Regions from separate parts of the Desulfitobacterium metallireducens DSM 15288 genome, predicted to be linked through region 4. Evidence: riboswitches for the same ligand, from Rfam matches in the RefSeq annotation. Region 4 holds a riboswitch; each other region holds the start of a gene.
The links. A riboswitch is a leader RNA that binds a small molecule or an ion and turns the genes downstream of it on or off. The one in region 4 is predicted to bind cobalamin.

Region 1 (7,823 bases), 350 kb from region 4:
AATCTCAATCACAATCATTGCGGTTTCGGAAAATTGCAACGGTTCATTTTGATTGTCTCTTGCGGCCTCTAATATACTCATGTGGAAATAAACTGTTTAAAGAAATACATAATTTACTAAATGAAATACAAACTTAGTTCCTGTAATATAAAGGAGACTAATTTATCCTTAGTTCTATTTTCTTTCGATAAGAGGAGGCTTATCTTGTTTAAAATCAGAAATAGACTTATTGCAACCATAACAATTTCGACCATAATACTAGTTAGTTTATCAGTCAATATTGTCCAAGCATCAACATCAGCTCAACGTATTGCTGGGGTAGATCGGTATGATACATCGATAAAGATTTCCCAGGAAGGTTGGAAAAATGGAACATCACAGAACGTGGTGCTGGCAACAGGTGAAGATTTTCCAGACGCATTATCAGCAGCTCCATTAGCCAAAAAATTAGCAGCTCCAATATTGTTAACCCAAAAAGACACTATATCAAATGAACTTATGACTGAGTTTAAGCGGCTAGGAGTTCAAAATATCTATATCGTAGGTGGAGAAGGGGTAATTTCAAAAACAATTGAAGATCAACTAAATAAGGCAAACTTTAGAATTATTCGTTTAGCAGGAACTGATCGATATGATACTTCACATAACGTAGCAGACTTCATCTTCGCTCAGTCCCAATCGATTCCTGAAGCAGTAGTCGCTACAGGAGAAAATTTTCCTGATGCTTTATCTATCGCCCCGATTGCAGCAAGTAACGGAATGCCCATTCTCTTATCGCCCAAAGATTCTTTGCCCGATAGTATACTATCCTATTTCAAAGAACATCAGGTAACAAAAACCTATGTAATCGGCGGGTCAGGTGTTATTAGCGAAACAATTATGAAGCAATTACCCGGTGCACAAAGATTATCAGGCAACGATAGATATGAAACAAACAATGCAATACTAAAGAATTTCAGTAACGAACTTAATTTCGCTAAGGTCTATGCTGCTACCGGAGAGAACTATCCAGATGCCTTAGCTGGTTCTGCCCTTGCTGCTCTTTCAAATTCACCTCTCATTCTTGCAACTAACAACAAAGCGGGGATTACCAACGAAGAGGATAATAGTAAAATCGGAAGCATACTAATTTTGGGAGGGGAGGGAGTTATCTCGTCCGAAGTTGTTGATATGCTTGTTGCTTTATCGAACAACCAAGTACCTATCCTTGGATCAAATGAGATTGTTTATCCGAAAAATGGGGATACAATAGATTCAGGGAATTTAACGATTAAATGGAGTAGTATACGCGGTTTTACGAATTATCAAGTGAACGTCACTAAAGTTGGAACTGCACTGGGGTGGCACTTTGATACAAGAGAAACAAGTTTAACAGTGGGTCCTCTTGAACCAGATAGTACGTATCAAATTCAGATTACTGCATTTCCGGAGGAAGGTACTCAGATTTGGAATTTGCCAAGTGTTGTAGTTAATACAAAATCGAGTGGTAATAATTTTCTCGCTTCCCCTATTAATAATGAAATCTACCTAAAGGGTTCACCTGTTATAGTAACTTATTCAATTCCTAGTAGTGATAAGATAGATTGGCATTGGTATTCCGAGATACAACTTTCTGGGCCCAGTGGAAACTGGAGCTTTTCAGCTAACTCTGGGTCAAATATTCCTGAATATATGTTAACACCTGGAAAGTATTCTTTACTCGTAATCCTACGGAATAGTGATACTGGAGAAACAGACTATAGTAACAAAATCGGATTTACTATTTCCAATTAGGAAAAAGCCGTCACATTTGTGTGACGGCTTTATAATGCATCCCAATAGAAAAATATATAATAATTTCTGGTTCGCAATATCCTACTATGGTCCATTAAAACGGAATGCTAATTTTGGTTCATACGTTATCTACTTCTTCATTCCCGTGTAGATAAAGACGGCGTCTCTTAAAAATTCGGCGGCGCCGGGTTGTTTCTCATCGTAGTGTGCAGTAAACCTTGGATCATCCACATACATTTGAGCAAGCCCTGCATGGGCTTCTTTGGAATAGCTTTCCCAATAATAACAGAGCCACTGACGGTGGAGATCCGCTGCTTTTTGAGCGAGTTCACCTGCAGGGTCACCCGTTTTAAAGGCAGCATAAAGGGTTTCGAGGACATCTTCAGCTAGTTTTGTGACCTTTTCATATTGCTCTGGGGACATCCCTAACACCTGTTGATTAGATGCATTAACCGTGTTATCACCATATTTCTCACGGATTTCTTGGCCGTACTTAGCTTCGTTGTCCTCTACAAGTTTTTGTTTAAAGCCTTCAAACTTTTCTTTATCGGACATAATAATTCTCCCTTCCGATTGTGCAATGGTTTTGTCAACATTGGCAATTAAGACATCTAATTGCTTCCTTTTTTCAAGAAGCTTCTCACGGTGTTCTACCAGCGCCTTTGTGCTGTCAAAGGAAGGTGCGGTTACGATATTTTTGATGTTGTCTAAATTCACACCCAGCTCTCGATAAAATAGGACCTGTTGTAATCGATTGATTTCAGCTTGGCCATAAATGCGATACCCTGACGAGCTGATTCTTGCCGGTTTGAGAATTCCAATTTCATCATAATACCGTAAGGTACGAGTGCTGATACCTGCTATCTGTGCTAACTTTTGTACTGTGTATTCCATGTGATGACCTCCTGACAAGATGACTATACACCTTCACGCTGCGTCAAGGTAAAGAGGAAAATAATTGCCTAAATAAAATATTCATTTCCATAAGAACAACTAGGACTTATGCCAGTCGGAAGCTTAGCATTGTCCTAGTTTTTACGAGTTGAAATTTAGCTTTCTAATGAGTTTAACGAATTTAGAGTACTTTACTTTGGAATAACCTTGAAGATTCCTCGTTCCCTGTATAAGACCCGTAATGGTGTGAATGATAATGATCGATACTCGTACATCCATTCATAGAATGAACGTGCCCGCCCCCAGGGTAAGGTATACTTGGTCCGGTACAGCCTCTAAAGCAGTGGACATGACCCTGATCGAAGGAAGTTATTCCATCGTAGTAATGAACATGAGAAGGACCCATTGAAACACTAGGCCCAGTTACTCCGCACATCCAGTGAATATGACCGTTAGCACAGGATGTGCGTGCTCCAAAAGAATGAATATGATAGTCAGACGAAACCATTAGATTCACCTCGCCTTCATATTCATAGCTTATGCATATTTAAGTACAAGGGTGAAACTTGGCAGATCTTTTAAATATCGTGAAGGAAGATGGAGTAAATTTGCCGAACTTCTCCTAAAATAATAGAGTATAAAATAAGAAAGAGACTTATTCTTTAGAGGAAGGCGGAAGGAAGAGTTTGAGTCATAAAGATAAGGATTCTCATGAATGGCGGATGGGGTATACCACAGGAAGCTGTGCTGCCGGTGCGGCAAAGGCTGCTTGCCTTCAACTTAAAAATGAACTAAAACAAATAACTGTTGAAATCCCGTTGCCGAGTGGAGAACGCTTAAATCTTCCTCTTAAATGGGTGGAAAAAGAAAGTGTTTGGGGTAATGCTGGGATTATAAAAGATGCTGGGGATGATCCTGATGTAACCCATGGCTTAGAGATTCAAGCTAAAGTACGGGTTCTGTCTAATCAAGGAGAAATTCACATTCGTGGGGGTAAAGGAGTCGGCATTGTTACTAAAAAAGGGCTCCAAGTACCAACTGGCGAAAGTGCGATCAATCCGGTTCCTCAACAGATGATTCGAAAAGCCATCCGTGAGGTATTTCCTGAAGAAGAAATTGAAGTGATTATCGAAGCGCCTGAGGGTGAGCGCATAGCTCAGCATACCTTAAATCCAAGACTAGGTATTGTTGGGGGAATCTCTATTTTAGGAACTACGGGAATTGTTCGGCCTATGTCAGAAGAGGCTTTTAAGAATTCGATTTTACCGGAACTGGATCAAGCGATCGCTTATGGACATCAAACGATCATTTTGACACCGGGTCATTATGGATTTAGGACAGCAACTGAGAAATTAAAAATACCAGCAGAAGCTGTAATTCAGATGAGTAATTTCGTCGGCTTTATTTTGGAGGAAGCTGCTTATCGCAAAATTAAGAATGTGATTTTATTAGGCCATATCGGGAAGCTTTTAAAAGTTGCGGGAGGAATTTTTCATACTCATAACCATGTCGCAGATGCACGAATGGAGATTTTAGTGGCTCATGCTGCACTTCATGGGATCTCTTTGGAGCAGTTAAGGAGTATCGCTGAATTTCCTACAGCAGAAGGAGCGGCAACAGAGCTAATTTCCTTGGGTGAACAAGATCTAATCCATGAAATTGCCGCTTTAGTGAGCCGGCGTGCAATGGAACATGTTCAGGAAAAGGTGAAGGTGGGAACGGTGCTTACTTTATTAGATGGAAGTTTCATTGGATGGGACGATACAGCCCAACAATGGATTCAGTCAAAATGGCAGTGGCCCCACGAATATGAATTTTAATTTTAAGCTTTTTAATCTAATTAAAGGGATTTTGGCAATATCTCTAGAATTATCAGAGACAAGAATGAAATGAATAATTAGAAATCAAGGTTCCTCTTCGGAGGATGAAAAGGGAAGCCGGTGTAATTCCGGCGCGGTCCCGCCACTGTGAAACAAGGAGTTCCTTTCGATATACCCACTGGGAAACTGGGAAGGGGAAGGGAGCATCGACTTGAAGCCAGGAGACCTGCCTTGAGCATTTACTTAACCTACGAGCGATAGGGGATGAGTTTAGTATGCGCAAGCAAATAAACCATGATGAGTCGGTCGAGACTCATCTTTTTTATTTTACATTATGTTAGAATATTCAGATATAGGGAAGAATTTACAACATAGCGGAGGTTGTGGAATGATAAAAGTCATTGGGATCGGACCGGGGAGCAGGGAATGGTTACCGCCTGTAATTGACCAAATTGTTGCATCCTGCGAAGTATTATTTGGAGGAAAGCGTGCACTCGAACTTTTTCCTAATTTCCCGGGTGATTGCATCATTTTGTCTGGAAAATTGAGTGAGACTATCCAAGAAATACGCTTGGCTTTAACTGAAAAGAAGCAAGTGGGTGTTTTGGTGTCAGGAGATCCTGGATTTTATAGCTTTCTTCCAATGTTAAAGCGTGAGTTTCCCAAAACGGAGATTAGCGTTTATCCCGGAATAAGCTCCATGCAGTTTGCCTTTGCACGAGCTGGTTTGCCATGGCAAGAAGCTGAATTACACAGCGTTCATGGTAGGCCACTGAACCGTTTGCCATTAACGTTTCAAAAGCCTTTAGCCATATTAACAGGTGGAGAAAATACCCCTCAGAAAGTTGCTGCCTATTATGATGGATATGGGATAAATTTAAAAATATCATTGGGAAATCTTCTAAGTTATCCAGAAGAGGAATGGGTTACCACTGACGCACAAATGCTGGCACAAGAGAAAAAAACGTATAATCATGCAATCGTCCTTCTCTATCCTCCTTCATTAAAAGAAGGAGACAATCTAGAGAACACTCAAACTTTGGAAAATGCGGGCTTGGGAATTCCTGATGAAGAGTTTATTCGTGGTAAAGTACCTTTAACAAAAGAGGAAATTCGGGTTCAGGTTCTTGCTAAAGCTAAGATTCAGGAGAATGATAAGGTCTTAGATGTGGGAGCAGGGACGGGTAGTTTAAGTATTGAGGCAGCTCAGTTAGCACGGCGAGGATGGGTTTTTGCCGTAGAAGAAGATAATGAAGCTCAAGAACTTATTTTGTTAAATCAAACGAAATTTGGGATTCCCAACTTACAACTCGTCCGGGGTACAGCTCCTCAGGCCTTTGAAAAAGTTCCTCAAGTTGACGTGTGTTTGATTGGAGGAAGTCATGGCCAACTCAAAGAAATTTTAGAAAAGGCGCCACTGCGATCTGGTGGAAGAGTTGTTTTAACGGCAGTTACCCTGGAGACTGTGGGGCGGGGGTTGGAGCTACTCCAACAGCAGGATTTTGAGGAGATTGATGTGATCTCAATTCAGGCAGTCCGCTGGAAGGGGATTAAGGATTTTCATATGGCTCAAGCCATGAATCCTGTCTTTATTTTGAACGCAAGGAAAAGGCAATTAGAGTAAGCAAGCGTATGGCTGAACGTCTCTAAGATATCTCAGCATGTAACAAATGGAAGGAGAGAAATATATGACAATAGAAGGTAAATTTTACGGAATTGGAGTTGGACCAGGCGATCCTCAACTGATCACGGTAAAAGCGGTTGAAGTGCTTAAACAGGTTGACGTTGTTGCTGTGCCAAAATCCCGGATGGATCGGGAGAGTGTGGCCTGGGAGATTGCTAAAGGGCACTGTCCGTCGGATATTCAACTGATGGAATTAGAAATGCCAATGACGTCAGATGAAGCAATTCTCCAGGTAGCTTGGCGAAATGCGGCTACACAAATTTTATATGCTCTGCATTCTGGAAAATCGGTTGCTTTTTTGACTTTAGGGGACCCCTCTTTCTATAGTACATACACCTACCTTTTAAACCTTTTAAAAGAAGAACTGCCTTCAGAGCAAATTGAAACTGTTCCGGGAATCATGGCTATGGCTGCTGCAGCGGCTAAAGTGAATCAGCCGCTAGCTACCGGAGATGAACCGCTTCTTGTTTTGCCAGGGATTGAAGGGGTTGATAAATATCCCGAAATTCCGAATCTGGTGGTAATGAAGGTTTCACGCAATCTGCCAGAGGTCCTGAAGGATCTCCACGAAAGTGGGGGAAAGGCAGTTTTGGCAACTCGAGTAGGACAAGCTGGTGAAGAAATTCGTGAACTCACTGAGCAGGAGGAAGCAGGAAAAGTCGATTATTTAAGTCTTGTGTTGATTAACAGGTCAGTGTGATATCCAGAAAATTTGCATTGGAGGGGATAGTGTGGTTGAGCGTAATAAAGGTCAAGTCATTTTTGTAGGAGCAGGACCTGGTGATCCTGAACTGCTAACGCTTAAAGGCAAGAGAGTTCTTGAAACAGCGGATCGGGTAATCTATGCAGGCTCTCTCGTCAATCCAGTGATTTTGAATTATTGTCGGGAAGGAATTCCGTTATACGATAGTGCAGGCTTAACTTTAGAAGATACCCTGCGCATCATGATTGAAGGAGTAGAGCACGGAGAAACCGTGGTAAGACTTCATACGGGGGATCCGAGTGTTTACGGAGCGATTCAGGAGCAGATGGAACCTCTTGAGCAACGGGGAATTTCTTATTCCGTGATTCCTGGAGTGAGCTCAGTTTTCGCAGCAGCAGCTTCGGTAAAAAGAGAGTTTACGCTTCCTGAAGTCAGTCAGACCGTGATACTCACCCGTTTGGCGGGGCGCACGCCTGTACCCGAAAAAGAAAGCTTAGCAGAGCTTGCTAAACATCAGGCAAGTATGGCGATTTTCCTCAGTGTGCAAGATATGAGCCGTGTGGTTCAGGAATTATTAACAGGCTATGCTCCCGAAACACCTGTTGCAGTAGTTTACCGGGCAAGCTGGGAGGATGAACAAAAAGTTATTGGAACCTTGGCAACGATCGAAGAGAAAGTTAAGCAAGCAGGAATTCGAAAACAGGCTCAAATTTTGGTGGGAGACTTCCTTAATTCTCACCAAGGCTTGAGATCCAAACTCTATGACCCAGAATTCAGCCATGAATACCGGCTTGGTCAGAAGTCATGAAGCTCGGTGAAAACTTGAGGGGTCCAATTGCTGTGATTGTCCTTACGAATCAGGCATGGACTATGGGCGAGAAAATTATGAGGAGTTTTCAGGAATATGAGGTTAGCCCGGAGATGATGGAATTATGGATTCATCAGAAAT
Region 2 (7,823 bases), 630 kb from region 4:
GGATCGTCAATTAAGATTTTGTTTTCTAACTGAAGATGTTCATAGACAAGTTCTCCTACTTTACCCGCAACGAGAACGGTATGAATTTTTCCAAGCATAGGCTTCAGGGTTTTCTTCACTTCACGTGAAATATCCGTTCCAAGTTGAGCCAGCATTTGATTCATGACCGGATTCAAGTTAATCGTTCCATTGTGCCATGGATAGTGCCCTCCGTGGACGCGAAAAACTTTATCTAACTCTTGATCACCTGTTTCGATCGGGTTCTGATGATTAGCACTCATTTCCTTTAACTTTTCAGCAACTCCGGTATAGGCCCATTTTAAGCCTTTTTCAATGCTAAACGAGTTAGGTGGATCCAGCATCACCCCGTCATAGAATGTCGCGACATCTGTCGTCCTAAAACCTGGATCAATTACGATGACATATCCATTAAAAAGCTTCGGGCTGGTCGGCATACCAAACTCATTTAAGGTTTCTTTAATGAAAACGCCATAACTTTGTGGCAGGACTCGAGATCGAATAATCGTTAATTGACGGGTCTCTCCTTTAAAAGGGCCAGATAAAAACTTAACTGACCAAGACCCTTTGAGTTGAGCTTCGTACTTATCCTTGAGCGCAGCATAATATTTAACCGGAACCCCGGTACCTAAATAAATATTAGCTTTTGGGGTTTTCTGTGCTAACGCTAAAGCAACCACAAGGAGGGCTGTGGCTTCTTCATCTGTTGACTTATCCTCATCCCAACAATAATGTGCTTCATTCGGATTAAGACTTTCTGCTAAATTGCCCATAAAATAATGATGTTCTATACCCGTCGAATTGTTCTTTACGACAACATCTAGAGAAGCGATTTGTTCATCCAATTCTGTGCCACGAGTTACAATAGAATTTCCCAATGTCGAAAAGATCCGTTCATTACCTTGACAGATCACCGCTGGAAAAAGCACTTTGCTGTCCCCTGCATCGAGTTTGATCGCTCCAAAACCAGGATCTCCTCCTGCTACGAGTATGTCGTTTTCAAACACCTTGAGTTCCTCCTCATCACGTTTAGAATCATATTCCGACACAATTCATTTAATTTCTATTATATATCATCAAACCATATCTTACCACCCTCAAGGCGTCACCCCTTCCCCGCCGACTCCATAGATTAGAAATGGGTCACCTCACGATCCAAAAAAAGAGGCGGTGAAAGCATGAGTGATAATCCTCTCTACTTACACAATGTATCTGTTCCAATACCCCTGGAAAAAGAAACCTGGCAAGAAAAGACCAAATCTTTATTACGGTATATCGGGCCAGCCTTTATCGTCAGTGTCGCGTACATCGACCCTGGAAATTTTGCGACGAACATAAGCGGCGGTTCAAATTTTAACTACTCTCTCTTATGGGTCATCCTCTGGAGTAACCTGATGGCCATTTTCCTTCAGACTCTATCCGCTAAACTGGGTATCGTCACCGGAATGGATCTTGCAACCCAGTGCGGACGCCAGTTTAGTCGCCCGACTAATATTCTGCTCTGGATCATCACCCTTTTTACTGCAATAGCAACCTACATGGCCGAATTTTTAGGGGCCGCTTTAGGTTTCTACCTTCTCTTCGGGATTCCCTTAATTTGGGCAGGTGCACTATCCATCCTCACAACATTCTTGATTGTCTATCTTCAACGCTTCGGCCAACACGTGGTTGAACGAACAATTGTTATCCTCGTGGCCGTGATCGGAATTTCATACTTTGTCGAAATTTTCCTCGCTAAACCCAACTGGCATGAAGTTGCCATCCATACTTTGATTCCCAGCTTAGGTCCAGACAGTGTTCTAGTCGCCGTGGGAATGCTCGGAGCCACTGTAATGCCTCACGTTATCTTTCTTCACTCTGCACTCGTTCAATCCCGACGAAAAAGTGAGAAACTTAGTGATATCAAAAGGCATTTTCGGATGGAACGCTTTGACATCATCTTTGCAATGAACATCGCCTTTTTGGTCAACGCCGCAATGGTCGTCGTTGCTGCCTCCGTTTTTTATGCAAACGGGCAGCCTGTCGAAACAATTGAAGAAGCACATCGCTCACTCTCCCCTTTACTTGGTAATCTCTCAAGTGGCGCATTTGGATTGGCCTTACTTGCCTCGGGTCTTTCCTCCTCAACGGTTGGCGCAATGGCAGGAGAAAATATGATGAAAGGGTTTATCGGTTTGGATATTCCGGTTAACATTCGTCGAATTATTACGATGATCCCCGCGATGATTCTGCTCTGGATCGGACTCAATCCCATGAAAATCCTAATTCTGAGCCAAGTCACTTTAAGTTTCGCCCTTCCGGCCGCGATTATCCCGCTTCTTGTAATTACAAGTCGAAAATCGGTGATGGGCGAAATGGCGAATAAAAAACTGACCAATGTTATGGGAATCATTATCGTGACGCTCATTGTCTCACTCAATGCTGTTTTGGTCTACCTAACCCTCTTTAACTAAGAAAAGTGTGGGTTACCACACTTTTCTTAGTTAAAGATTATCAGTTAATTTCATTCTAAATTTTTATATTTAAGTTACCTTTTACTTCTTCAAATTGATCTTCTGTTGAGCCGCTAAATAGTCAATAAATTGCCGAGCGGTACGACCTGAACGCGCATTATGCATCATGACCCAGCGGAGGGCTTGCTGGCGAAGTTGCGCTTTTTCGAGTGCTAATCCTTCCTGCACAGCCAATTCTTCCACAATCCGCAAGAATTCCTCCTGGTCTGGTGAGGGGAACGTAATCGTGATCCCGAAACGATCCGCTAACGAAAGTTTTTCATCCATAGTATCACGGACATTAATCTCATCGCCTTGACGCTCGGAGAAGTTTTCACGGATAAGATGGCGACGATTCGAGGTCGCGTAAATAAGAACATTATCAGGACGCTTTTCCAAGCCTCCCTCTAAAACGGTCTTCAACGATTTATAGGCTAACTCCGTTTCCTCAAACGAAAGATCATCGATAAAGAGAATAAACTTTTGAGGTTGAGGCGCGAGAAAACGAATAATCAAAGGAAAGTCGGTTAAATCTTGCTTGGAAAGTTCCACTAATCTTAGCCCCTGATCACAATATTCCTGAAGAAGAGCCTTGACGAGAGATGATTTACCCGTTCCCCTGTTTCCATAAAGAATTACATTGTTGGCTGGGTATCTTGAAAGGAAGAAATTCGTGTTTTCTAAAAGAATGCCCTGTTCTCGCTCTTGGCCGATTAACTGTTCTTTTCGGATTGGATCTGGAGTTACCGTAACGAGAAGTTTAGCATTCCCGTCCCATTTAAAGGCCAATCCTGTTGCCATTAGACCGGAGCCAATTTTTTGATAGAAAGAGGCTAACTCTTGAACCGCCTTTTCGTCATCGTCTGCGCGTAAAACTGCTTTAACTTCATTACGCATTTTTTCTAAAAACTGTCCTGCACGGCTAGGATCCTGATGAATCTCACCTACTTGGGGAGCCCATAAAGGCCATTGTTCCATCCTTCCGAGCCACTCTACCCCTGAGTTAGTTCCCAATTCAGCTTCTATATCCATTCTTCCACAAACCATTCGTTGTAGTTGTTCTGGTTGAAGAGAAGCGATCTTCTGGACTGCCTTTACATCATGAATAACGAGATTTTTAAGTCCGAGATCTAAACTTCCCCACGCTTTAAAACCAGCTTGACGCGAAAAAACATTGTCCGCTTCTAGGACAAGATCCCATAAATATTCCGGCCAATTCTCTTCAGTTGCTAGTGCACAAAATGTATGATAGTTTCGATAAACTTGACCCCAATCAACCTTCTCTTGAGTTAATGAAGTGAATACGTTCTGTAAGCTCTTTACGACTGGATCTTCACGCAGTGATCTATAAATGATTAAACCCTCTAATAGATAAGCGTATTTTTGGGTTTGTGCTGTCCCATTTAAGCATCTATCCTTTAAATCCTCATATTTCAATGTTTCCGATTGTCTCAATTCTCCCCGTTTCATATATATAAACTCCTTCGATTAAAGTGTTGTAGTACAATGCCACCCCACTCTATTTTTTACTAGCTGTATTATATCATAGATTTATGTTTCTTACCTTACTCAATTCACAATTTTCCACGCATGATAAAAAGGGTGAGCTTACTCACCCTCCGGTTCCATTTTGCTTTTCAATTGAGAACATCAATCACAGCTTTAGCCTTCTTCACCATATCAACAAGTGAACCGCGCGTAGAATCCGTTTCATCATCCGCCGTATGCTCTTCACCAAGTCTTGGACTACGAACAGTTATACAAATTCCATCTGGTGAAGCCACTTCCAGCAAGTCTAAAAGATTAATGACAGCTCCTCCTGGAATATTAATGCGTATTAAGCTTCCCGGTAATTTCGTACATTCTTCGCTCATTAAATCTCCCCCTTTATTACCCTTACAGTGAAATATTCCTGGACCAAGTGCTCAATTTCATCTCACTTCTCCGTTCTACTATAGACTATGTTAGATTTGGACAATGGTTACAAGCTCCTGTATCATCTATTAGACCCATATTTTATACTTGACTTTTTCCGAATCTTTGGTAATCTTAAGGTAAATTTAATTGTATTATTCTTAGGTGCCCCTCACGGGGAGAATAGGGAAACCGGTGTTAATCCGGTGCGGACCCACCACTGTAAAGATGAGCCCTCGCTAATCCACTGGCATTTGCTGGGAAGGAGCGTCAGGGTGCTTGAGTCTAAGCCAGGAGACCTGCCTAAGAAGAAAAGTCTTTCCGGGGTATTGGAAAGCGGCGGCGATGACGGAAAAGTCCCGACCACAATAAAAATTGTGGCGGGACTTTATTTTTTACAAAAAATAAAAACTAAATGGAGGAGATTTAAAATGACAACAAAAAGGACGAGTAGGAATTTTCATGGTCTAAACAATAATCTCAAAGAAGCGGACGAACAAGCCCTTGAGTCCGCCTTAAAAGAGCTTACGAGTGGAATTGAAAAGCTCGATCAGGAATCTATCTCAGCCATGCAACAACGCTTAGATGTAAAAATTAAACCTACCAGAAGCCTAGGCGTCTTAGAGGATATTGGCCAACAACTTGCGGGAATCTTCCGCACCTCACAACCGAAAATTGAAGGAAAAGCTGTCCTCCTCATGGGCGGAGATCATGGTGTTGTAACAGAAGGAGTCAGTGCTGCTCCCCAAGAAGTGACTGCTCAAATGTTCTATAGTTACCTCGAAGGAGGTGCAGGTATCAATGTCCTTGCCGAATACGGTGGCGCTAAAGTCATCGCAACTGACATCGGAATTGCTGCCCCCTTAGACCCCCCCGAACTGATGGTCAATCGCGTTAAGAATGGGACCAATAATATAGCTGAAGGCCCTGCTATGACCCGTCAAGAAGCACTACTCGCGCTGCTTACTGGTGCACAGATTGCAGCTAAAACAGTCGACTCTGGCGTCAATCTCTTAGCAACGGGTGAAGTAGGTATCGGCAATACCACTCCGAGTGCTGCCCTAGTCTCAGTCTTTACCGGCCACTCCGTGGAAGAAGTGACCGGGCGCGGCACAGGAGTCAGCGATGAGGCCCTAAAACATAAACAAGATGTCATTAAACGAGCCATCGAAGTCAATCAACCTGACCCCTCTGACCCTATTGATACCCTCTCCAAAATTGGAGGCCTTGAAATTGCCGCCCTAACTGGAGCGATTCTCGAAGCTGCTTATCAACATATCCCCATCATCCTTGATGGCATTATCTCCTCAGCTGCTGCACTTACAGCTGCACAACTTGCCCCCATCTCTGCCCGCTATATGATCTCCTCTCATAACTCAGAAGAACAGGGCCACCGTTTAGCCCTAAAACAACTCGGCCTCCAACCTCGACTTGATTTCCACATGAGACTTGGTGAAGGAACAGGCGCCGCCCTCATGTTTCCAATGGTAGAAGCTGCCCTCAAAATCGCTGATGAAATGGCAACCTTCGAATCAGCTGGCGTCACCACAGGAGACTTTTAATCTAATACTTCGCTTAATAACTGATACAACACAAAAATAATGATAAAGAGCTGACCTCAGAATCAACATTGCTAACGAGGTCAGCTCTCCATCGATAAGTACGCTTTAATAGTTCTAAGTAAAAACCAAGATAAAGGAAAAGACTACTAAGAACAAAAAGCAGGTGAAATAGAAATTTAAAAGAATATTTATACTCATAAAACTTCAAGCACCTCGGCCGGATAGAGGGTGCACTCGGAAGTGGAGATGATAACCCAACCTAAGGAGGCAGAACACTCTAATGTCTAACTTCATACTTATCACCGGCGGAGCACGCAGCGGTAAAAGCACCTTTGCTGAACAACTCGCTGCCCACCCCGGTCGACCCGTTATCTATATTGCTACAGCGCAAGTCTTCGATAAGGAAATGGCATGGCGAGTCCAAAAACACCAACAGCAACGCCCCAGCAACTGGGAACTCATTGAAGAACCGTTCGATATTCCTTCAGTGTTGGAAGGAATCCGCAGTGAAAATGCAGTTATCCTGCTGGATTGCGTGACAATCTGGCTTTCTAATCTCATGCTTAAGTCCTTGAGCTCTTCTTCAGATTCCCATTACCCCGATACCTTAACTCCCGAAGCAGAGGAAAAAATACTCGACCAAGTTCGAAAAGCTGCAACCCTGGCCCAGGAAATAACTCCGCAGGTCATTATGGTAACAAATGAAGTGGGACAAGGAATCGTCCCTGATAATCCGATGTCCCGCTCTTACCGGGATTTAGCAGGACGAGGCAACCAGCTACTTGCTCACAAAGCTGATAAAGTCTTCTGGGTCGTTTCAGGTTACCCCCTTGAAGTTAAACAATCAGGGCAGGAACTTCTAGATTCTTTAAAACCACGACAGGAGCATCATTAATTATGCGTGGATTTATAATTGCTGCAACCTTTTTGACACGCCTCCCTTTCCCCGCACCAACAGACGTCTCCCAAGAAGAATTTACTGCTAGTCAGCGTTATTATCCGATCGTCGGTCTGCTGCTTGGCGTTATTTTGAGCTTAAGTGCTCTCCTTTTGCTAAACTTTTATCCCCCCCTTGTTGTTGCTACTGCCTTGATTATTGAAGAATTAATTTTAACAGGCGGCATTCATATGGATGGCTTCATGGATAGCATGGATGCCCTCTGGTCAGCTCGGACCCCTGAAAAAATGCTTGAAATCATGAAAGACAGCCGAGTTGGATCGTTTGGTGCTTTAAGCGCAAGCGCCCTTCTCCTCCTCAAATTCACACTCGTAGCAGGACTTCTTCAAGAAAGCGTTCCCCTCGTGTCCTTTTCCACTCATTTTGCACCTATTTTAACCCTACTTATCATGCCGATACTATCACGTTGGGTTTTTATGTTTGGAATTCTCTTTTATCCCTATGCTCGCGAAGAAGGACTCGGGCAAGGGTTTCACGAAAGTTCACTTCAAAAGCCCTTATTTTTTACTATAGAAGGCTTAATATGCTTGGCTCTGACCGTTTATCTTTTAGGTTTGGCTGGTTTGATTGGTTTTCTCTTCTCCATTCTCTTTATTTACTACTTTTCAAAGAAAGTCGCACGCCTTTTGGGCGGATTAACCGGAGATCTATACGGGGCCAGCATTGAACTCTCAGAGATACTTTTTTTAATCGGCGTAATCCCCTTCTTTAGGTAAACCTAGATCTAATATTTCAGCTATCTAAGTTCAAAATAATGAGTAAAGAAGCCGTTATCTTGAGCTCCTCAACAATGAGGAACTTCAAAATAACGGCTTCTTTTAATGAAAAACGATCTGCCCTTTGCCCATATTTTTTCCAATATAAAGACGTTGATCTGCC
Region 3 (7,823 bases), 1.5 Mb from region 4:
GATGGAGTACTTATCGCAAAACGGATATCACGTCATCACTCTCGATCAGCTCTATAATGCCTTCTATAACAAAGGTTCACTCCCCGATAAACCCATTGCCATCACTTTTGACGATGGCTATCGCGATAATTTCACCAATGCCTTTCCCATTATGCAAAGATATCATTTCCCCGGAACCGTCTTTATGGTATCAAGCTATATTGACGGAGAAGGTTTTTTAACCTCCGATCAGCTCCAACAATTGCAAGCTGCGGGATGGACAATCGGTGGTCATTCAGAGAATCATACCAATTTATCAGAAGTCAGCGCTGAAACTACAACAGAAGAGTTAAAAAATTCGCGTGCCATCCTCGAAAGCCTTCTGGGATACCCTCTCAAATACATCGCCTATCCCTTTGGGGGATACGATTCTCATGTAATGAAACTGACTCAAGAGGATGGTTATCTAGCAGGCTTCACAACTGCCCGAGGCTGGGCTGACCCAGAATCCAATCCGTATGCGCTCCAACGAATTTATTGTTATGCCAACATGGGAATTCCCGAACTTGAACGTCGCATAACAAATCCTCAATACTAAGGTTTGCCTTAGTCCCTTATATCAGATAAAAAATAATCCCATAAAAAGCGACCATAATCACAAGTCCGACAGGAACACCCAACCTTGCCCACTCTTTACTCTGGATATTCAATTTACTCGCCGCAATAATATTAGGAATATTCCCCGGAATGAGCATACCGCCACTGATTAAGAGTCCGAGCAAAATAGCCATAATCTGATCAAGAGACATCTTATCACTGATCTCCGCTGCCGCTAAAGTCGCATTATCTAAAATAGCCGAAATCATATTAATCCAGTACAGAATCTGACTGGGTAAACCCAGAATAAATCGATCGATGATCGGTTTGAGCCCTGTCCCCAAAAAGGTTAAAGCCATCACAAAAAGGTAGATTTTCAAGGCACGTAAAACGACTTCTTTGTAGCTTTCCTCTTCTTGTAAACTTTCTAAACCCAAAGGCTCCTGTTCCGTACGAATGAAAAAGGCAGCAAACAGACCCAGCGCGATAATCGCCGGAACGATGAGTTCTCCAAAATTACGGAATAAGTACCAGAAGTCGGCATGAAGTTTGGAAATGACGATTGTCGCTAGCGGTTCTCCAATCGGCGTTAAAGCAGCCCCTAAGCCAATCGCAAAACAACTAATAATCACGAGAGCAACTTCACTGGTGCGATCCAACTTCAGATTGTTGACAATTTCGACCAAAAGCAAAGCCGCAATAATCGCCGTAATTACACTTGACATCAATCCTAAGATAAGGACGATTAAAAACATCAATAACCGTGCTGGTACATGGCGTTGAACGCTTTGGATCATATGATTGATCTTTGTTTTAAAGATTTTAAAAATTATACCGAAACCAAGAACTGCGGCCGTAATCATAATCGGTTCTTCCAAGGCCTTCTTGAATAATTCCAGCGTCATTTGCTGTGAGATCAGAACGGACAAAAGACCCATCACAAATAGAAAAAATTCCAGGTTCTGCTCCACTTTTTTTATGGTAAACGGCAAAACCAAAACAAGTAAGATAATCAGTCCCAATCCGCCATACATAAGATTTTCTGCCAAAAACAACCTCTCCTATACATCATTCATCTACTGAAAACCCCTCTTCAGCACACCCTAATTATATCACTTAATTCTGAATTTGCTGTACATAAAAATCCACCTAAAAATGCCAAAAAAGTCCCTGCCTGATGGTTTTAACATCGGGCAGGGACTTTTTCTATACTATTTTATCCATGGACCCGTAATAGGTAGAATCGTTTTCCCATAGGCAGTATTGAGAACCATTGCCGAAGAGAGATAAATTCCTAAGATGCCCGTCATGAGCAACGCATAAGCTGCAATAGGTTTGAAGCTTCCACCGAGTAAGCCTATATCCATCAAAGCAATGAAAATAATGCCTATTTCTAAAACAACTACCGCTGTAGCCATAATGCTGGTGCCCTTGAAGTAAGCAGGACACCATAACAGAAGAACTAAGGCAAGACATAACCATGCCCATCCATCAACATGAGTATCGAGAGGAATTGCCCATTGGTTAGCGGCAGCAAAATATTTAATAAAAAATTCAATTGAACCCGTCAACATGAAGAACGCAGAGAAAAATGTAAAAACATTACCCCCAGTGCTGTTTCCTTCTTTAAGTTCAATAATTCCAACGACAATCTGAATAAAAAAGCCACCTAACAGCCAGGCCCCCATCAAGGGTAAGGCCCCTACCGTTACTTTACCGCTTAATAGTGCGTAAAAGATAAAACATGCTACAGCAAGCGCTACGAGACCTGCAGGTGCAGGATTTGCCCATTCCTTTTTCTCTGACATTTAAACGTCCTCCTTCTCATGCCTCTCCATTAACTAATCTCGTTTTTCTAAAGGGATTATTCAGGGGAAGTATTCAAGTGAGTTTGATAATCACCTCCTTCTTATATGTCAGTCGCCTCTAGGATGGGCGAATATAAATACATAATATATTTAATTTTCTAAATTTTCAATACTTTATAGTTGCCTTTGAAAATTTTTTAATAAATGATCTATTGACAAAATTTACAAATCAATTTAATATGGTCTCAATTGAACATCATATTTAATAGGTGCCCGCAAGGGACAATAGGGAACCAGGTTGAATTCCTGGACGGACCCACCACTGTAATTAGATGATGAAAATGTGCATTAGCCACTGGGATAACCGGGAAGGCGTACATCGGAGTCTATAAGTCAGGAGACCTGCCTATAAAATATCGCCAAAAGGACAATGGTAAAGTTCTAGCTTTTTGATTAAGCTAGAACTTTTTTATATTCTAACTATCTTTTATCTTTTATACTTCTATCTCTTATCTTCTATCTTACTTTTTGAGGTGTATTGCTATGAAAACGATTGCCAAAATCAAGATCGAAAAACTCATATTTCCGCAGGCAGAAAAACCAGCTCTCCAAAACATCGATTTGGAAATATATCAAGGAGATTTCCTCGTCATTACCGGCGATGTTGCCTCAGGAAAATCGGTCTTACTGCACTCCATTACAGGGGCCATCCCGCATTTTCATAACGCGGAGTTAACCGGTAAAATCACCCTCCTCGGTCAAGATGTCAAGGACCTCCCCCTCAACAAAATGTCCGATTATGTTGGCTATATGATGCAAGAACCACAGAATCAATTGATTAGTCAGGAGGTCTATGACGACGTAGCCTTCGGTCTTGGCAACCTGGAAATTCCCCTTGAGCAGATCAACAAAACGGTAAAACGTACTTTGGAATTTGTAGGTCTAGCAGGTTATGAAAGGAGACAGACCGCATCTCTTTCCGGCGGGCAGGCCCAACGTGTCGTTTTAGCCAGTGTTTTAGCCCTCCAGGCACCGCTTTTGATTCTTGACCAACCAACCGCCGAGCTCGATCCTCAGGGTCGCTTCGAGCTTTATCAGCGACTGAGTCTCTTAAATAAAACCCAGAAGCTCACGATTATTCTGGTCATGGATCGAATCGAGGAAGTCCTTAACTATGCCAACAGAGTCTTATATCTTCAAGACGGTGAAATTATCAAACAGTATTCGCCTGAATCATATTACCAAGATCAAATCCTCCATCGAGAAGGAAAATTACAATCTATCTCTGCCAACGCTAGCAGTACTGCCAGTACTCCCACCCCGCAACGCGTCGGCCCTCCAGATATAATTGCTCAAATGAACCATGTCTCCTACCATTACAAAGACAATTTATTAGGTTGTAAAGACCTCAATCTAAAAATTCATAAGGGTGATTTTTTAGCGGTCATTGGTTTAAACGGTTCAGGGAAATCAACCTTAGCTAAATTACTGGTCGGTCTGTTAAAGCCTTCTCAGGGTGAGCTTAAACGGTTTACTCAGAACGCTGGCTTCCTCTTTCAAAACCCCGACTTTCAAATCTTTGCCAGTACATTGGAAGAAGAGGTTGGATTTTCACTCAAGTTAAGAGGTGAAGCTCAGGAAATAAGGGATCAAAAAATTGAGGAGTCTCTAGAATTTTTGGGGCTGCTAAAGTATAAAAAAATGCATCCCCAACGCTTAAGCCGAGGTCAGCGCCAGCTTTTAGCCCTCACCTCTGTTCTCGTCAGCGATCCAGATTTCATCATCGCTGATGAACCGACTTCGGGTCTTGACGAAAACCAGGGCTATCGGATTATGGACAAACTCTTCGATTTATCCCAAAAAGGCAAAACCATACTATTAATTACTCATGATTTGAGCATGGCTAGCACGTATTCTAACCGCTTAGTGGCGATGCATAACCATAGACTTCAACTCGATATTGCAACACGTGATCTTGACGAACATCTTGCTGAACTTCAAGCGATAGGCCTGAATTTTCATCCGCTTATTTCCTTCAAGGAGGCTCAGAATGGAACTTTCTAAGCTCGATCCCCGGACAAAGCTGCTTTGGTATGCTCTCCTGATCTATTTCTCACTGAGCAGTGGAACCCTTGTTCAGTTAGGCCTTGTTTTCGGGGTCTGCCTTACCGCTTCTCTTCTCATAACCGGTTCTTTAAAACAGTATAAAGTCATGATTGGCATCCTGTTGCTCTTGGGATTTCAGACTCTGATTCTTCAGTTGATCTTCTGCCGGGAAGGCGAAATCATCTACCAATGGGGACTCATTACAATCTACAGCGAAGCCGTACCCCTTGCAATCACCGGCCTACTCAAGGCCTCGATTATTGTTTTTGCCAGTATGCAATTTTTCACGTCATCCTCACCTCAAGACTTTACCTTAATGCTGATGAAATTCAAAATCCCCTATCGCTTTGCTATGCTGGTGGGACTGGGCGCCCGGTTCATCCCCCTCATGAAAGAAGAATATGTGTCCATAATCGATAGCCAGCGAACTCGCGGTCTTCCCATGAACAGTGTTTGGGACAAGATCAGAGCCCTTATTCCAACCTTCCTGCCTTTTTTATATCGCGCCGTCCGACGCTCGACAGAAACGGCTCTAGCCATGGAGCTAAGGGGCTATGGACGGAGCAAAAACCGAACCTTTTCTTCCAGTATAGCGATTAAACCTTACGATATCGCCTTAATCATAAGCATGATATTGGTAATTACCCTCGACCTCGTAAATAGGGTATTTCCATTAATATAAATGATTCACCAAAATCTAAGGAGGAAAATTCAATGGAGAAAAAATTATTGAGAACAGACACTAGAGCCTTAGTTGGCTCCGTCATCGTCGGGATCGTCTTCCTGATTTCAATGCAGGTCACAGGACGGATCGACGGTATTTTAGACCCGACCCTCTTACTTTTAAATGGAACTGCTTGGTCTTTCTTTACCGGCCTCATCATTTTAATGTATAAACAACCAGCGGGTATTATTGCTGGATTATTGGAAGCCATTGTCGCCATGGCAACGGCCTATTCCCCACTCGCCTTTTTCTTCCTCTTCGCTAATACCATTGGCTCCATTTCTTACTCCTTAATTGAACGAAAGCTTTCCATGGAGAAATTAAGTCACCATATATTAGCTCAGATCGGATGTAATGTAACGGGTAACTTGTGCGTGATGGTCGGGTTGATTTATGTCATTCATCTGGACTGGAAGGTCGCTCTATTTAGTTCAGCATTAACCACCCTTGTTGCCACTATAGTTGCCGGCATCCTGACTCTAAAAGTCTACTCAGCCTTGCAAAAATCCGCCTTAATTTAGTTGTTTGGGGGTCGTTATTTGTTGATCAGACTTGACATGTCCTTTCCCGTATGCCATTTTTATTATAAAAGGAGTGTGATTTAAATGGTCCAAGAGAAAGTACAAGAAGCTCTAGTTCAACAGCTAAACAAAGAATTATATTCCGCCTACTTTTATCTCGGCATGGTCACTTATTTTTCAAATCTTAATCTCGAAGGTTTTGCCCACTATTTCCGTGTTCAAGTTCAGGAAGAACGGGATCATGCCCTTGGATTTTTCAATTACCTCTTAAAGACAAATAACCCCATCCAACTCCCTGCAATTGCACAGCCCCCGCAGAATTTTGAGAGCCCCTTACATGTATTTGAATTGGCCCTTCGTCATGAGGAGAAAGTCACTCAATCGATCTATTCTTTAATGGATGTTGCCCAAGAATTCAAGGATCATCAGACGCAAGTCTTCTTGCAATGGTATATCACGGAACAATCCGAAGAAGAGGACAATATGACCCGCGTTTATAACCGCTTAAAACTCGCTGGGAATGAAGGTTCAGGAATTTTCATGCTCGACAACGAGCTTGCCCAACGAATTTACACCCCAGCAGTTATTCCCGGTGTAACTTTAGTTTAGATGTCGAAAACGAAGCCCGATTATTAAATAATCGGGCTTCGTTTTATAACAATAAAAAGAGGGCTGTGCAACAGCCCCTTAGATTTTCCGCTTTATTCAGCAAGAATATTCTTCTTCATCAGGAATTCTTCTTCCGTGATTTCACTCCTTGCATACCGCTCTTTCAAAATGTCCAGAGCAGCATCATTTCTTCGGTAGCACTTATGCTTATGGAAAAAATCTGTTTTATAATCCCAAACTAAATATAAGCCAACCCCAAAAATAAGGATCCCTATCATCATTCAATACACCTCCTATTTCTGATCAAAATTGTATCGTCCCCTACCTCCATCTATTATTGATTAGGAGTTTGATTGGGAGTAGGAGTTGATGGGGCTGGGGCTTGATTTTGGTTGTTATTTTTGTTTTTGTTATTGAAATTGGGATTCTGGTTGAAACCTCGTTGTTGCGGATTTCTAAAACCATAATTACCGTTCATTCCCTGACGATTGGTAATCCTATGTCCAGCAAAAGCGCCCATACCACCATGTTCAACGTAACGGAAGGCTACAGACCCAGCACAAACCCCTAAACCGAGTACCATCAATAAAATTCCGCCCACAAGTTGTTTCTTCTTCTTCTTCAAGAAAGTTCCTCCTCTCTATGAGATCTGATATAATTATATCGCGGATCTAGATCAAGATTCTGATCAATTTATGATATATTTATTAAGATATTATAGAGATTTCCGAAATGGGGTTAAAGGGGACTTAAAAATAACAAGGGGATGTTACATTGAACTAAGAGTTCATCGTAACATCCCCTTTGGTTAAAGTTAAGCGTTTCAGTCAAAGAGGTGGCAAGCCACCCAATGGTCTGGAGAAATTTCCTTCAAAACCGGTGCATTTTCTTTGCATTGGTCCATTGCCTTAAAGCAACGAGAAGCGAAACGGCAACCCGCAGGCGGGTTGATCGGACTGGGTACATCACCCTCTAAGATGATCCGTTCTTTTTTCTTTTCCGGGTTAATGTTTGGAATGGCGGATAGCAAGGCTTGCGTGTAAGGGTGCATCGGGTTCGCATAAAGCTCTTTTTTCGGAGCGATTTCTACAAGCTTACCGAGATACATTACGCCTACACGGTCGCTGATATGTTTGACGACATTCAAGCCGTGCGCGATAAACAGGTAAGTCAACCCAAACTCCTCTTTTAAATCATCGAGTAGATTTAAAACCTGAGCCTGAATAGAAACGTCCAGTGCAGAAACCGGTTCATCGCAGACGATAAGCTTAGGCTGCACCGCAAGGGCGCGAGCAATGCCAACCCGTTGGCGCTGACCGCCGGAAAACTCGTGCGGATAACGGTTCCGTTGATGCTGCGCGAGTCCGACACAGTTTAACAGGTAGATCACGCGTTCTTCAACTTTATCCTTCGGCAAAAGATTGTTGATCAGAATTGGTTCAGCAATAATGTCACCAATCGTCATTCTCGGGTTCAAAG
Region 4 (7,823 bases):
AAGGAAAAGAGCAGGCACCTTTAGTTTACGAAGTACGGAAGTAATTTCAAGCATCGGTGTCGTGAGAGCAAGGAAATAGAGACAAGAAACAGAACCTAGCGATTTGCTCAAAAGCAGAACAGCCTTGTCTAAATCTGTAGCTGTAACCCCTATAAGAATATCGCCTACAACAAAATGATACAAGAAACCTTCAGCATGATCGGAGATTGAAATCGCCAGGGTGAGTTCCCCCATTACTAAAAATGCAATGGGGATCAGCATCAAATGTCCAAAGAACTTAGCAGGAATATCCGCCTTAAAGATAATTAATCCAGCCATTAAAGTCAAAGCCATTATTGGTGTATAGATTGAGGTTGAAATTAAACAGACAACCATGGTCGCCATAGCCAAAAAAGATTTCTCAGCAGGATGAATTGTTAAAAGTTTGTTCGCATAAACATATTGATCAATATTAATCATGATAAGCTTCTTCATGAGACTTCTTATGTTGCCCTTTTTTATAACCCAGATAGAAGCAAACAATTCCACTCCCCATTGCCGCTTGCAGTGCAAACAAGAATGACTCAACCTCACCACTCGACGGCGTATAAATTGAATTAAACCAAGGCTTGTAATTAGGCTCAATACTCATGATGGCATCTGTAGCTTGACTATCTGCTCCTGTGAATTCTCCTTTAACCATGAATAATGGGATAGCCACTAAGACAACAACGAGAACTATCAATAAAATATTTTTCATAATAGATTTCATTATTTCACCTCAAGTTCTAAATCTTTTGGGGTGCTGAAAATCGCAAGTTGCTTTAACTCCTTACTACTGTATTTAGTCAAGAGATTAAATACTAAGACTGTAAGCAAACCCTCACTAACCGCCAGAGGAATCTGAGTTACAGCAAAAATGCCCATAAATTTAGTGGCCGAAGCCATTACACCGCCCTGAGTAGATGGAAAAGCAAAAGCTAACTGGAGAGAAGTCGTTATATAAGTACCAAGATCACCCAAAGCTGTGGCTAAGAAAACACAAATGCTTCTTGAAACGCCCAACTTTTGAAGGCCTCTATAGATCCCATAAGAAACAAAAGGTCCAACTATTGCCATGGAAAAGGTGTTCGCTCCGAGTGTAGTCAAGCCGCCATGAGCTAAGAGAACAGCCTGAAAGATTAAAACGATTACCCCGAGCACACTCATTGCAGCAGGTCCAAAAAGAATAGCTCCTAAGCCTACACCTGTTGGGTGTGAACTACTGCCCGTGACTGATGGAATTTTCAAGGCCGAAAGAACGAAAGCAAAGGCCCCTGCCATCGCCAGCAGCATTTTAAGGTTAGCATTATCTTTCACCGTTTTGTTGATCGAACGTAACCCCGCCATCAGAAAAGGGAGAATGACAATCCACCAGAATGCAGCCCACTTCATGGGCAAAAATCCTTCAGCGATATGCATGGCATAGGCGTTATCAGGAAAGAGGGCAAATACGGATAAACAGTAAACTAAGGCAAGTAATATGCTTTTTTTCATTCTGATAACCTCCTCATTTTCTATTCCCTTAGGTAGATTCCGCTTGTTGATACTTATCTACCCAATCCAGTAATTCATTAACATTATTCATGGTCAATCCTCCGCTTATTTTGGTCTTCCTTAGAAGTACAACTTTTAACCCCAGTTCTAAGGCAGCTAATATTTTGGTATCCGTCCCACCGGCAGAACCACTATCTCGTGTTAAAATGATATCTGCTCCATAAGACTTAAATAATACCCGATTTAGCTCTTTTGAGAAGGGACCTTGGATCGCAACAATATTTTTAGGGTGGATGCCCATATCCTGGCATTTCTGTACGATGCGCCCTTCAGGAAGAACACGCACAACGAAACGAACATGGCTGGCAAAAGAACTATTCACCATACTTTCGAGTTGATGGCTCCCTGTCGTCGCAAAAATCGTAACCGGTCGACCTTTCGCTTGGTAAAGTGTCTCGACGCATTGTTCCAAATGAAGCAAGGCTTCCTCCCAATTATGTACTGAAGAAATTAAGGAGTTGGTCGGAAGCTGAGTCTCAGGTCTTTCCAGCCGCAGAAAGGGGATTCCTTGGTGTTCGCACCATTTACCCAACGAGGTAAACTTAGCACCACAGGAAGGATGGCTGGCATCAAGAATGGCCGTAGGTATTTGCGTACTAGACTTCTCTGACCAGGTTTGAATTCGTTTATACTCAATCCTCTTGTTATTAAGATGTTCACTGATCTCACGTGCTGCAGCCGTTTCTCCCAAAAGAATGAACATTCGTGTTTACCTCCAATAAAAAAAACCCTTCACCAACAGAAGGGTTCAGAGTTCATAACTAGTATCCGGTACGAAAACCGCAGACACAAGCATTCACCTTCCTAACATCCCGTAGGTAGTCGTAATGTTTGGTATGAGCAGGTCTCCTGGCTCAAGATCTTCATCAACTTACGTCTTCCCAGGTATATCCCCAGTGACACTATGTAAGTTAACTCCCTCTTACAGTGGCGGGTACCGCGTTAGCTTGCACTAACTTCCCTTTTAAATTTTTCCCTCAGGAAAAATCACTCATGTCCAGATATTTAATTCTTACTAATTATAGCATCAAAAAAGATTGTTTGTATAGATTTTTCTGAAAGATATTCTCAATCTTTACTTTACCTGGTTCTTATTCTTAATGGTGTTCGTGTTCATGTTCATGACAGACAGACCCGGTACTCACAAGATTCCCCTTGGCATACGAATTCGCCACATCAACCACATTTCCCGAAGCTCCTGTAACTACTTCCAGACCTACAGCATTAAGACCATTGATCATACCCCCACCAATACCTCCGCAGACGAGGACATTTACCCCATCACGTTTAAACATACTTGCAAGTCCTTCATGTTGATGCTGCAGGCCAGTAGCGCTGAGAACCTCTACTTTACGCGCTTCATTTCCTTCGATTTCAAAGACTGTGAATGCTAAAGCTCTGCCGAAATGGGCATCTAAAACCTCACCATTAGTTGGAATTGCTATTTTTTTCATTGTGAAACCCTCCAATTTTATTTTGTTCTTATTATTTATTTTCAATGACTAGTTTCCCCCGTGTGCATCCCCCTCAAGTCCTCAACCTTCAAGGACTTTGACTTCTGCAACATCATTTTTTAGGGTCCCCTTTTGTCACTAATATGAATTGATAAAACTATAGCCATCTTCTATTGCTTCTTTACCTCCATCCGCTTTTAATCTAATTAAATATTCTGGTTGAAATGTGTTCAATATTCTTATTGAAGTTTACAAGGTAAAAAGCGAATCATCATGCTTTATTACCACAAAAGATATTATATCTAGCTCTAAAATCTCTTATTTTTTTACAGCAACTAGGCCATAAAATGCTTCGGTAAAATGGTGTTCCTGATTGACTTCAAAATCGGTCATCATCAAAAGCTCCTCGACTTCTTCTAAACTGAGACGGTGGTTAAGCGGCGGGCCCATCTCAGTCGGCTTTTTCTCCCAATCTATGATGGCTATTCTCCCAGCAGGTTTCAGAATTCGACGGGCTTCCTGAAGAAATCGTTCCTTGTTTTCAATCTCATGAAGAACTGTAACCAAAAGCGCAAAACTTACTGATTCAGAAGAAAGTTTAAAATTATACTCTTCACTTTTTATCGGAATGACATTGGAAAGCTCTTCCTCCCTCATCCTTTTTTCAACCTCAGCGAGCATTTCTACTGATGTATCCAACGCATAAATTATATTCAATGAATCAACGATTTTAGCTGCTGGAATCGCAAAAAATCCAATTCCACAACCAATATCAGCTACACTATCTTCAGCAACTAGCCCTAATCTTTGTAAGGTTTGCACTGGGGGTATGGCCTTTATTCGCCATTCGGCTTTAAGTTTATCTTTATGAGCTGGATCAAATTTATGACTCATTATTACCTCCTAGCAAGACGATAGTCCTGACCCTTTAATATAAAAGCCGCGATTTAAGAAAAAGTTAGAATAATCAATAATAGCATTATCAATATACTCTTCAATGGAGGAAATATATGCCACTCTAATTCCTTTACATTCAACAACTTTATCGCTTTCTTGATTTAACTCATCCAGAGTTAAGCTAAAATTAGGACCGCCTCAGCCAAATCCCCCGAAAGAAACCCTTATCACCGTATTTTGTGAATTTGGTTTTTTCGCGATAAGTTCTTTAAGCTTTTTCGCAGCCTTTTCAGTGACGCTGATCATCTGTTTATTTCACCCGTTTCCCGTATTTATCTTATTTCATCATTATTACCCGCAGGGGGTATATACGAATATCATAACTTTTACCCTTGTCTGTGTCAAATCCATACACTAATCTGCACAAATATTTAAAGGAAGTTGTACTGTAACGGTTGTACCTTTCCCCTCTTCACTGGTCATGAATACCTGACCCTGATGAAGCTGAACTAAGTGTTTAGCAATAGCCAACCCAAGTCCTGTGCCCTTACTTTGACGCGACTTATCTGCTTTATAAAAGCGATCCCACACATAAGGCAGTTCTTCTTGAGGAATTCCATAACCTTGATCCTTAATCTTGACTTGGAGTGTACTATCTTTTATTACGTTTAGTTCAACTGTTATCACTGTTGAAGTATGAGAATATTTCACCGCATTGTCAATAAAAATCACGAATAATTGTCTTAAACGATCATAATCCCCATTAAGGACAGGAACATTGGGCAACCCTTGATAAACGATTTGGATTTCTTTTTTATCGGCCAATGTTTGCAGACTCTTAATGACATCGGAAATAAGGCCTGGAAGGTAGATCTCTTCCTGATGAATTGAGATTTTTCCGGACTGAAGCCTGGATAGCTCAAGCAGATCTCCAACCAATCTCTCCAACCCCTTGGTTTCAGCTAGCATTCTTTGGTAATAATGCTCGATATCCTGTGTTTGGTCAACAGTCCCATCCATCAAGGCCTCGACAGATCCTTTGATAACCGTCAAAGGTGTTCTGAATTCGTGCGATACGTTAGCAACGAAATCTTTACGCAGTTGTTCGAGGCGTTCGCTTTCACTAATATCTTGAACTAGGGCGACACTTCCCGTAACTTTGTTTTGATTGTCAATGATAGGAGATAAAGTAAATCTTAGTTTTTTCCCCTTCCAATCTTTGAGGACTTGCAACGACTTTTTATCCATAATAACTCGTTCAAGTGAGTCGTAGATCGCCAAAGCTTCAAAGTCCTTTTTTAGTCCTTCATTGGAGTATACCAAAGTCTGATTCATGATTTCCGAAAGCGCACTATTAATACTCAGTGAATTAAAATTCAGGTCAAAGGCTACTATTCCTTCAGAAATGCTGGCGATTATATCGCTTATTTTGCCCTTTTCCTGAAAAAGCTGATCAATCGTGTAACCCAGCTTCTCGGCAAGTTGGTCAAGCGAGTTTCCTAATTGTCCCAATTCATCTTCACGTTTAATTCCTGTTCGCGTTGCATAATTGCCACGCGTCATTTCTACGGCAGTGCGATTCATGGCTTTCAAGGGGCGAGTAAAAAGTAAAGAATAGAATATTCCTAAGCCTGTAGCAAGGATTAGAGCGGCCAAAAGACTGATCTCTAACATATGAATCGCTTTATCAATAGTTTCGGTTATACCTGTAACAGGTGAATGTAACAAGACTGCACCAACTACGTTTTGATCCGAATTCCGTATTGGAACCCCTACGGTCAGCGTTGCTTCGTTGTAGACACCGCTGAAATTTTCGCTTATTGATTCTTTACCCGCTAAAACTTCCGTGATCACGTTTTCCGCTTCTGCAGGCAAAGGGTCTTTACTAAAGGCTTGACCAATACCATTTCCAGCGCTATTTCCTAGACCACCGCCCTTACCCCCCATACCGTTTCCCATGCCCATGTTTATATTCGTACCAGATATTGCAGCAGGGTTACCCTTGTCATCAGTTATCCAGACTTTTGCCTCTGCAAGGTTACCTAATACTTTCATCAGTCCACCATAGCCCCGCATCTGCGAGCTACTTTGCGGATTTTCACTGAATAGTTCTGAAATACTACGCGCTCTTTCTAGCAGGACTTGCTCTTTACTGTCGAACGTATATTGTCTAAACATTTGGATGAAAAAAAGTCCAATCGTTAGCATTGATATGAGAACAATAACTACAAAACCGGCTGTTAATTTAAATGTAATCGTTTTTCTAAACATGCTTTACCTCAAATTTATATCCCACTCCCCAGACGGTCTTGATATCCCAATTGAACGATTGGGAATTTTCTATTTTAGATCTGAGTCTTTTTATATGGGTATCTACTGTTCGCGCATCACCAAAATAATCATAACCCCAGACACGATCAAGCAAGGTATCCCTTGAAAAAACTTTCCCTGGATTCCCTGCCAATAACCATAGAATTTCGATTTCCTTCTTAGTCAAATTAATGATTTGGCCCTGTATTAATACTTCATAAGTTGAAATATTGATTTCTAACCCTGGAAAACGAATAATATCTTTTTCTTCATCCTCAGAAATGTCAATCCGTCTTAAAATCGCCCGTATCCGTGCCATAACTTCTGCTGGACTAAAGGGCTTAACAATATAATCATCAGCCCCAATATCCAAACCCATGATACGATCTCCATCTTCGCCTTTAGCCGTGATCATAATAATAGGTACATTCGAAGTTTCACGGATCTTACGGCAAACGTCGAATCCATCCTTCTTAGGCATCATAACATCGAGTAACAGAAGGATAGGTGGCGATTCATTAAACTTCTGAATGGCTTCTTCTCCATCATGCGCAAGGAGTGGCGTATAACCCTCCTTAATCACATATCGTTGCATTATTTCGAGAATATCCTCATGATCATCGGCGATCAGGATTGTCTTGTTCATAATTGCTCCCTCCAGTCTGCATCTCTACTGTTTTTTAAGTATTTTCATTCAAAATCCGGATTATTGTTATCTAACATTAATCTACCACTTAATGAAACTAATGTGTGACATAATTATGGCATAGGATTACGTCTTTAGGAACTGCTCGATGATCGAAATGACAAAATTCTTTTAAACTTTTGCCAAAGTTTTGCCACATTTCTTGTCTATACTTCAATTAAGGGTAAATATACACTATCAATAAAAAGGAGCGTGTCAACATGAAAAATCTCAAGAAACTCCTCGTCGTCGTCACAACCCTAGGAGTATTAGGGACAGCAGGTAGCGTTTATGCAGCAACACTCAAGACCCCAGCCGAAATCACAGCCGGTGTGACAGGCCAAACTGTTGAAACTGTAACCGAACAACGGTCTACCACAGGCAAAACTTATGGTACGATTGCCGAGGAAGCAGGCAAGCTAGATGAATTCCAAACCCAAATGCTAGAACAAAGAAAAGCTGTTCTTGACGAACAGGTTGCAGCTGGTGACATTACCCAAGCGCAAGCCGATGAAATCTATAATAACATCAAAAATAATCAAGCAACCTGCTATGGCCAAGGAATGGGAGGAAGAGGCTATGGCATGGGTGGTGGCTACGGAATGGGTAGAGGAGCCGGTAATGGGGCAGGATTCGGTAGAGGTGGCGCTTGCGGCCTAGGTGCTACTCAAAGCACTACTAATGCTACCCCAAGTACTACTCAAGGTGCTTTAAACTAAAAAATAGATTCCAACATCAATTTAGTTTCAAAGACATTTACAGAGAGAATGAAATAGGGGCTACACTACGGTAAGAAAACCCTTCTGTAGCCCTTTTATAAGAGGAAGAGTGATAATAATTGAGAAAAGAGAAACAAATTAAATTTTTACGTTGGATTCTTTTAGCCCTTATTACGCTGTTTA

Region 1: another riboswitch for cobalamin. It lies ahead of DESME_RS03685 (bifunctional cobalt-precorrin-7 (C(5))-methyltransferase/cobalt-precorrin-6B (C(15))-methyltransferase); the one in region 4 lies ahead of DESME_RS05415 (precorrin-6A/cobalt-precorrin-6A reductase).
Region 2: another riboswitch for cobalamin. It lies ahead of cobT (nicotinate-nucleotide--dimethylbenzimidazole phosphoribosyltransferase); the one in region 4 lies ahead of DESME_RS05415 (precorrin-6A/cobalt-precorrin-6A reductase).
Region 3: another riboswitch for cobalamin. It lies ahead of DESME_RS13490 (ABC transporter ATP-binding protein); the one in region 4 lies ahead of DESME_RS05415 (precorrin-6A/cobalt-precorrin-6A reductase).

Annotation. Positions count from the first base shown of each region.
Region 1 is NZ_CP007032.1:762,738-770,560, forward strand. Features, by position in the region: gene DESME_RS15310 (cell wall-binding repeat-containing protein) at 205-1,773, shown strand; gene DESME_RS03675 (MerR family transcriptional regulator) at 1,903-2,667, opposite strand; gene DESME_RS15565 (YmaF family protein) at 2,849-3,175, opposite strand; gene cbiD (cobalt-precorrin-5B (C(1))-methyltransferase CbiD) at 3,390-4,487, shown strand; cobalamin riboswitch at 4,558-4,735, shown strand; gene DESME_RS03685 (bifunctional cobalt-precorrin-7 (C(5))-methyltransferase/cobalt-precorrin-6B (C(15))-methyltransferase) at 4,876-6,111, shown strand; gene cobI (precorrin-2 C(20)-methyltransferase) at 6,176-6,871, shown strand; gene cobM (precorrin-4 C(11)-methyltransferase) at 6,903-7,682, shown strand; gene DESME_RS03700 (cobalt-precorrin 5A hydrolase) at 7,679-7,823, shown strand, end outside.
Region 2 is NZ_CP007032.1:1,737,744-1,745,566, forward strand. Features, by position in the region: gene DESME_RS08310 (ParM/StbA family protein) at 1-1,025, opposite strand, end outside; gene DESME_RS08315 (Nramp family divalent metal transporter) at 1,197-2,471, shown strand; gene DESME_RS08320 (ATP-binding protein) at 2,553-3,980, opposite strand; gene DESME_RS08325 (hypothetical protein) at 4,148-4,384, opposite strand; cobalamin riboswitch at 4,571-4,745, shown strand; gene cobT (nicotinate-nucleotide--dimethylbenzimidazole phosphoribosyltransferase) at 4,856-5,986, shown strand; gene cobU (bifunctional adenosylcobinamide kinase/adenosylcobinamide-phosphate guanylyltransferase) at 6,267-6,881, shown strand; gene cobS (adenosylcobinamide-GDP ribazoletransferase) at 6,884-7,660, shown strand; gene DESME_RS08345 (sensor domain-containing diguanylate cyclase) at 7,763-7,823, opposite strand, start outside.
Region 3 is NZ_CP007032.1:2,775,681-2,783,503, forward strand. Features, by position in the region: gene DESME_RS15460 (polysaccharide deacetylase family protein) at 1-577, shown strand, start outside; gene DESME_RS13480 (DUF1646 family protein) at 594-1,625, opposite strand; gene DESME_RS13485 (acetate uptake transporter family protein) at 1,788-2,384, opposite strand; cobalamin riboswitch at 2,635-2,808, shown strand; gene DESME_RS13490 (ABC transporter ATP-binding protein) at 2,928-4,448, shown strand; gene DESME_RS13495 (energy-coupling factor transporter transmembrane component T family protein) at 4,435-5,172, shown strand; gene DESME_RS13500 (hypothetical protein) at 5,205-5,735, shown strand; gene DESME_RS13505 (ferritin) at 5,820-6,344, shown strand; gene DESME_RS13510 (SHOCT domain-containing protein) at 6,437-6,625, opposite strand; gene DESME_RS13515 (hypothetical protein) at 6,679-6,969, opposite strand; gene DESME_RS13520 (ABC transporter ATP-binding protein) at 7,168-7,823, opposite strand, start outside.
Region 4 is NZ_CP007032.1:1,111,926-1,119,748, reverse strand. Features, by position in the region: gene cbiQ (cobalt ECF transporter T component CbiQ) at 1-459, opposite strand, end outside; gene DESME_RS05425 (energy-coupling factor ABC transporter substrate-binding protein) at 452-751, opposite strand; gene DESME_RS05420 (energy-coupling factor ABC transporter permease) at 751-1,515, opposite strand; gene DESME_RS05415 (precorrin-6A/cobalt-precorrin-6A reductase) at 1,544-2,278, opposite strand; cobalamin riboswitch at 2,398-2,585, opposite strand; gene DESME_RS05410 (NifB/NifX family molybdenum-iron cluster-binding protein) at 2,673-3,029, opposite strand; gene DESME_RS05405 (class I SAM-dependent methyltransferase) at 3,348-3,923, opposite strand; gene DESME_RS05400 (ATP-binding protein) at 4,341-6,197, opposite strand; gene DESME_RS05395 (response regulator transcription factor) at 6,190-6,882, opposite strand; gene DESME_RS05390 (DUF2680 domain-containing protein) at 7,143-7,640, shown strand; gene DESME_RS05385 (4Fe-4S binding protein) at 7,760-7,823, shown strand, end outside.